DNA from 2 places in the Nostoc sp. EspVER01 genome. Region 2 is predicted to be linked to the other one. Evidence: predicted binding sites of a transcription regulator. Region 2 holds the regulator's gene; the other holds the start of a gene.

Region 1 (3,434 bases), on a different contig from region 2:
TAGTTAAGATACGACTCTTCATTAAGCATCGTAGTAGAGGTAAAACTCGTAGGGATGAGGACGTAGCTGTAACTGCTTGGCTTCGTTAAGCTTGTAGTCAATCCAATTTTCGATAAAGTCTTCCGTGAATACGCCTGATTCTGTCAAGAAACCGTGATCGTTTTCTAGTGCTTGCAATGCTAGTTCTAAAGAACTTGGAGTTGAGGGAACCTTTGCAAGCTCCTCTGGAGAAAGTTCATAGATATTCTTATCTAAGGGTTCACCAGGATGGATTTTGTTCTTGATGCCATCGATACCAGCACAAAGCATTGCAGCAAATGCTAAGTAGGGGTTAGATGTAGCATCTGGACAACGGAATTCTAAACGCTTGGCTTTGGGGTTCTTACCAGATAGAGGAATACGGATAGAAGCAGAACGGTTTCCTTCGGAGTAAGCCAAGTTAACAGGAGCTTCATAACCAGGTACTAAGCGCTTGTATGAGTTGGTACTAGGGTTGGTAATTGCCAACAGCGCTGGTGCGTGTTTGAGAAGACCACCAATGTAGTACAACGCCATATCGCTCAAACCAGCATACTTATCACCTGCAAACAGAGGTTGGCCGTCTTTCCAGATGGACTGGTGACAGTGCATTCCCGAACCGTTGTCGCCAAAAATTGGTTTTGGCATGAAGGTGACGGTTTTGCCGTATTTCTTGGCAACGTTCTTGATGACATATTTGTAAATCATCAACCAGTCAGCCGCTTCGATCAACTTCCCAAAGCGGAAACCTAGTTCGCACTGACCACCAGTGGCTACTTCGTGGTGATGCTTTTCAATGGGCACACCTAATTCTGCCATTGTCAACAGCATTTCTGTACGGATATCTTGGAAAGAATCCGTTGGTGAGACTGGGAAGTAACCTTCTTTGAAGCGTGGTTTGTAACCCAAGTTGGGTTTTGCATCTGTACCAGCTTTACCGGAATTCCAAGCACCTTCTTCGGAGTCTAAGAAGTAATAACCTTCGTTAGCAGTTTGAGCAAACCTAGCACTATCAAAGATAAAGAACTCAGCTTCAGGGCCAAAGAAGGCTGTATCACCAAGACCACTGGAAACCAGGTAATCTATTGCTTTTTGGGCAATAACGCGTGGGCAACGGTTGTAAGGTTCACCCGTGCGGGGGTCTTTAATACTACAAATTATACTTAGTGTTGGGACTTCCATAAATGGGTCGATCCAAGCAGTGTTGGGGTCGAGTACCATCGTCATGTCCGATTCGTTGATCGCTTTCCAACCCCGAATGCTGGAACCGTCAAAAGGTACGCCATCAGTGAACGCAGTTTCATCGATTTGGTTTTGGTACAGTGTGAGGTGCTGCCAAGTGCCTACTGTATCGATGAATTTGAGATCAATCAGCTGAATTTTTTCATCTTGAATTTTCTTCAAGAGTTCTTGTGGTGTTGTCATTGTTACTCCTTCTCTACCAATTTCCTAAAGTCAACCAGAATCTTACATTGCATCCTAACCCTGCTGATCTCAATCAGGCCGTGACACACCAGAAATATCTTAAATACTAGACATTAGCTGATTTTGTAGCTTGTACTACAGATATCTGGATTATCAGGTTATATTAACCTTTCAGCGTTCATCTGTACAAAACTGGAAAGTTCATCATATAGGGGTCAACTTTGACATAAAATCCTTATGTAGTGGATAGATTGTTTTTGTGCCGAATCTATTTTTAATAGCACAAAAATTTACTGGTGCATAAGTGCAGCCAAATAAATATCAAACCATAAATAGCAATGATTGGGAGAAGAAGGAATGCGCGATGCGGTAACAAGTTTAATTAAGAATTATGACTTAGCTGGTCGGTATTTTGACCGGAATGCGATCGATAGCCTAAAGTCTTACTTTGATAGTGGTACAGCAAGAGTACAAGCAGCGGCGGCAATCAATTCTAATGCGGCTGCACTTGTCAAGCAAGCTGGTTTAAAGTTATATGAAGAACTACCAGAATTGATTCGTCCTGGTGGAAATTCTTATACGACTCGTCGTTATGCGGCTTGTTTGCGGGATTTAGACTACTACTTGCGTTACGCCACCTATGCGTTGGTTGCTGGGAACACAAATGTGTTGGATGAACGAGTGCTGCAAGGGCTGCGGGAAACTTACAATTCTCTAGGAGTGCCTATTGGGCCTACTGTTCGTGGTATCCAGATTCTCAAGGATCTAATTAAGGAGCAAGTAGCAGCAGCAGGTGTGGTTAATACTGCTTTTGTAGATGAACCATTTGATCACATCACACGCGAGTTGAGCGAGATAGATATTTAGCATCTAGTTCTGGGACTAGGAATCGCAGAACTATACAAACAAAGTTCGTGTAAGTGGACTTAATCATGTATCGCACTTTGACTTGATTGGCAAGGTGCGTTTACTTTTATTAATGCAAAAAACTATTTCTTGTGTGACAAATTAATTAGTACTACAACGAGAATAAGTACTGGAAAAATTTTATACCTGCTCTTCTGATGTTTATTACTCATATAAATAATTTTTGCCAATAGTTCTATGAGTATTAATGATCTAGAATTTCTGCACGGTGCGGCTTTTCTTCGACTCCTCAAAGGAACATCTTATATCTCTATCAGTTATTTATCTTATATTTATTCATCTTTTTATACTATAAAAAGCTCAAATCAAGAATCAGCTATTCTATTTAAAATATCAAACTACAACCTGTTTGGATAGGAGGAAATCTTAAACCAACTCGTTCTAATGTTTTAGATCCTTCAGTAATTGATGTATTAGTGCCAGGTTCATTAGTTTTTCCTCAAAGCCCAGCCTATAAAAAAGATGAAATCGAGAATAATTTCCAAGAAATTAATAACCTTTTAATAAATTACCAAGGCAATAATCAATATTATGAAGTTGATATAGAATTTATCATTAAAATACTCAATTATACAAAAAGTCATTATGTCCTATCGGAAAAATGGGAAGATAAACGTATTATCAAAGGATTAACAGATATAAAATCAAAGGGTATGACAAAGGGTCGTTTAAATGTTCGTAGAGGTGAAAGAAATAATAATCAGGGATTAGACATGACGAGAAAAGATCCTTTTGAGTGGATGTTTGGCTTCGGATCAGGTAGATGGTCATTAGAAGCTAAAGAAAAATATCCTGATGTCCCAACATTAATTATTTGCTATCAAAAAGGTGAAAAAAGCAAGAAATGGGATGTCATCCTATATATCTACTATATCTACCTATGTTAGTTTTACCTAAACAAAAATTTGTTTTAATGTTTAATTATAATGAGGATGAATAGGTGATATTTTGAATTAGCGATCGCTCCTAGATGAAATGCATTAGCCTATCTTATCTAGACTAGAACCGCTATAAGCCACAATAGAAGTTGCCGATGTTTGAGGCGCTGATTATGGAAGAATTAT
Region 2 (3,434 bases):
AAAATTCGCACGACGTATTCTTTACCATCGCCAATCTGCTTGCTTAATTGATCAACTCTATCCTGGGTCACACGCAGTAATTCTACATTGGCAGGATTTGCACCAGGCTCACTTAATTCCAGGTTGGCGTTGCGATTCGCTTCTTGTAAAAGTTGTATCACGGCCTGACGAGCAGCAGCAGGTTGGGTAACACGAATTACAGCCGCGGACAGAACTTGACCACGAACTAAGGCTAGCTTACCCAGACGCAGGTCGCGGTAGGACTGATAATATTTTTCCAGCCTTGCAACTTCCTGTTCTAGTTGCTCCTGTTGTGCTTCCAACTCTTTGAGGCGAGATTCCCGCTTGGCAATCACTTGCTCTCGTGCTGCAACTTCTACATTCCGTTTTTGAATTAGTTGATCCAGTTGGGAAATTTTTTGATCGCGCGCTTCTATAGCTTCTTGACGGTTAGCAAGTTCGCGATCGCGTTTTTCAATTGCTGTTTTAGCTTCGTCAATGGCTTTTTTCGCTTCCGCATACAGTCTTTGACGTTCTGTCTTCAATAGTTCAACTGCCGCCTGTAGTTCCTTTCTCTGGTTATAAACACTTTGCAATTCAGCTATGGCTTTTTGGTATTGAGTTACAACTTGTCCTAGCTGACCTTGAGTGCGTTGGAGTTGAGTTTGAGTTTGGGCTTGTTGACTAATGGTGCGGTTTAACTGAGCTTGTGTTTGCCTTTGTTTGGCATTTGCCGCCTGCAAGGATTGATTAATTGCCTGCAAGTCCTGTTGTGCCTTTGCTTGGGCAATTCTTGCTTGGTTTAGCTCACCCTCTACCTGACTTTTCTGAGTTTCTGCGGTTTTTAACTGTTCCCGTTTCTGTCTGAGGTCTGTTTGAATATCTTCTAACTCAAAGACTCCTTTTCGCAAACCTTCGTCAGCAGCGAATAAAATCCCTAAAGTTGATGCTGAAATCAAACCACCAGTAAAAATTGTTACTAGTACCGCGGTGTTTTTCGGACGAAGCTTAAAAAGTGAGAGGCGGGCTTTGCCAACTCGTGTGCCGATGCGATCGCCCACGGTGGCAATTACGCCTCCCAGAATCAAAATTGCTGCGATGAGGATGTATCCGGTGGTCATCTTTAGCTACCGAAATCCTTCCAGATACAGCCTACTACTTTTAAGTATTCTCTGGAAAGAAGTGGAAATTGGCAATAGCTGAAATTATTCAATTTTAGATTTACCTCTAGCTATTAGTGTCATTTTTCAAAATAGAACACGCGCCTATTCCCCTTTCTCCAATTGTTTTTATGTGAACTGTCTACTTAAGGTAACAGGTTTATGCACAGTAATCTTCTTTTTGTGGATAGAAATCATCTTTTTCTCACGCAAATCTCCCAATAGCCTAGTAACGGTAACACGAGTTGAACCAATTGCCTCTGCGATCGCTTGATGAGATAATTTCAAATCAATAGTGATCCCATCTGCACAAGGAACGCCAAAATCCCGACAAAGAATTAACAAAAAACTCACCAACCTAGAACCCATATCTCGGTGGGCAAGAGTTTCAATCATCATCTCTGTTTGTAAAATGCGCGAAGACAGACCTCGCAGCATTAACATTGATAATTCTGGATTTTCCTTGAGTGCTTGTTCCACTTGTTCAATTGGTGCTGACAGTAATTCCGCAGGCGTAAATGCAACCGCATGGTAAAACCGATCCGACTTATTTCCTGTCAGCAATGACAATACACCAAAAACACTATTTTCCCGCAGCAACGCTACCGTTATTTCCTCTCCTGCCTCGTACACCCTGGAAAGTTTAACAGCACCTTTCAAAAGAAAATAAACTCGTTCGGCAGGATCGCCAGGAAAAAAGATCGTTTTATTGCGTTCAAACGTTTCCACAACTGGCGGAAACGCCCCGGTCGCCATCTGACGAAATACATTTGCTAGGGCTTTATCTTGTGTCACGATCATCTCCCTTCCCCTACCCAATGCCGGAAAAACAAAAACTGATTACCTAAGAATACACCCGAAAAATGAATAAAGCACCGTCAACCTTTCTGTACTTTCCTATACTCAAACTAATCTCTTCATAACTCTTTGTTTACAATGATACATAATTCTTGATCCTTTCAGCTACTAATTGTTGATAAGTAGTTCCAATAGCTGTATTCAAAAGGTTTTTTGAAGAACAAATAAAGATATCTTGAGAATATCTTTATAAAAAATCAAGATTTTTGTCACAGCAAACACCCTTATCAATATTCATTTTTGTCAATCCTGTATAAAACAAAGACTAAACGTGCCTCAGATTCTAGTATGCTCCTAATGATCGATCGCATTAACAATTTTTATGCTAAATCTGACTGGAAAAAATGCCCTTGTTACAGGTATTGCCAATAACCGCTCGATCGCCTGGGGCATCGCCCAACAACTGCACAAAGCTGGAGCAAACCTGGGCATTACCTACCTGCCGGATGAACGCGGCAAGATGGAGAAAAAAGTTGCGGAGTTGGTAGAACCTCTCAACCCCAGCTTGTTTCTTCCCTGTAATGTCCAAGATGAAGACCAAATTAAATCTACCTTTGAGACAATCCGCGAACAGTGGGGAAAGCTAGATATCCTCATCCATTGTCTAGCCTTTGCTAGCAAAGACGATTTAAGTGGAGATTTTAGCCAAACCTCTCGTTCTGGGTTCAACACCGCTTTAGAAATTAGTACCTACTCGCTGGTGCAGTTAAGTGGTGCAGCCAAACCTTTGATGACAGAGGGAGGTAGTATCGTCACCTTGACATATTTAGGCGGTGTCAGAGCAATCCCAAACTACAATGTTATGGGAGTTGCCAAAGCAGGGTTAGAAATGAGTGTGCGTTACCTAGCTGCTGAACTAGGGCCGCAAAATATTCGCGTGAATGCCATCTCCGCAGGCCCCATCCGTACCTTGGCATCTTCAGCAGTGGGTGGGATTTTAGATATGATTCATCATGTAGAAGAAGTAGCTCCCCTACGACGCACCGTCACTCAGTTAGAAGTGGGCAACGCTGCGGCTTTCTTGTGTAGTGATTTGTCCAGTGGAATTACCGGACAAATTCTCTATGTAGATGCAGGATATGAAATTATGGGAATGTGACGCGATAAAGTTAGGAGTTAGGAGTAAGAAAGTTAGGAGTGAGGAATGAGGAGTTAAGAGTTAAAAATTTATAACTCATAACTCATAGTTCTTAATTCCTAACTCATAACTCCTAACTCCTAACTCTTTCCACTCCCCATGCAAACAACCAATCGCCAAGTTAATTCAAACTACGATCGCCTAACCCAAACCCCTCGCATTGCCACTGTTCACCGCACCACTGGTGAAACTAATGTGCAAGTCACCATCAACCTGGATGGTAGAGGAACTTGTACAGCAGCAACAGGTATTCCGTTTTTGGATCACATGTTGCATCA

What was found. Region 2 encodes NtcA, which controls nitrogen genes in cyanobacteria. Its sites were predicted from a motif close to TNTGTANNNNNNNNTACANA; they were not measured.
Region 1: a site for NtcA is predicted at 1,566-1,585, ahead of glnA (type I glutamate--ammonia ligase). Genes of this name have one in related genera too.

Annotation. Positions count from the first base shown of each region.
Region 1 is NZ_JAVRCS010000002.1:78,892-82,325, forward strand. It holds gene glnA (type I glutamate--ammonia ligase) at 22-1,443, opposite strand; gene apcB (allophycocyanin subunit beta) at 1,801-2,310, shown strand; gene RMX69_RS02345 (hypothetical protein) at 2,787-3,257, shown strand; gene RMX69_RS02350 (DUF29 family protein) at 3,422-3,434, shown strand, end outside.
Region 2 is NZ_JAVRCS010000052.1:1,044-4,477, forward strand. It holds gene RMX69_RS27060 (DUF3084 domain-containing protein) at 1-1,121, opposite strand, end outside; gene ntcA (global nitrogen regulator NtcA) at 1,290-1,961, opposite strand; gene fabI (enoyl-ACP reductase FabI) at 2,341-3,117, shown strand; gene hisB (imidazoleglycerol-phosphate dehydratase HisB) at 3,256-3,434, shown strand, end outside.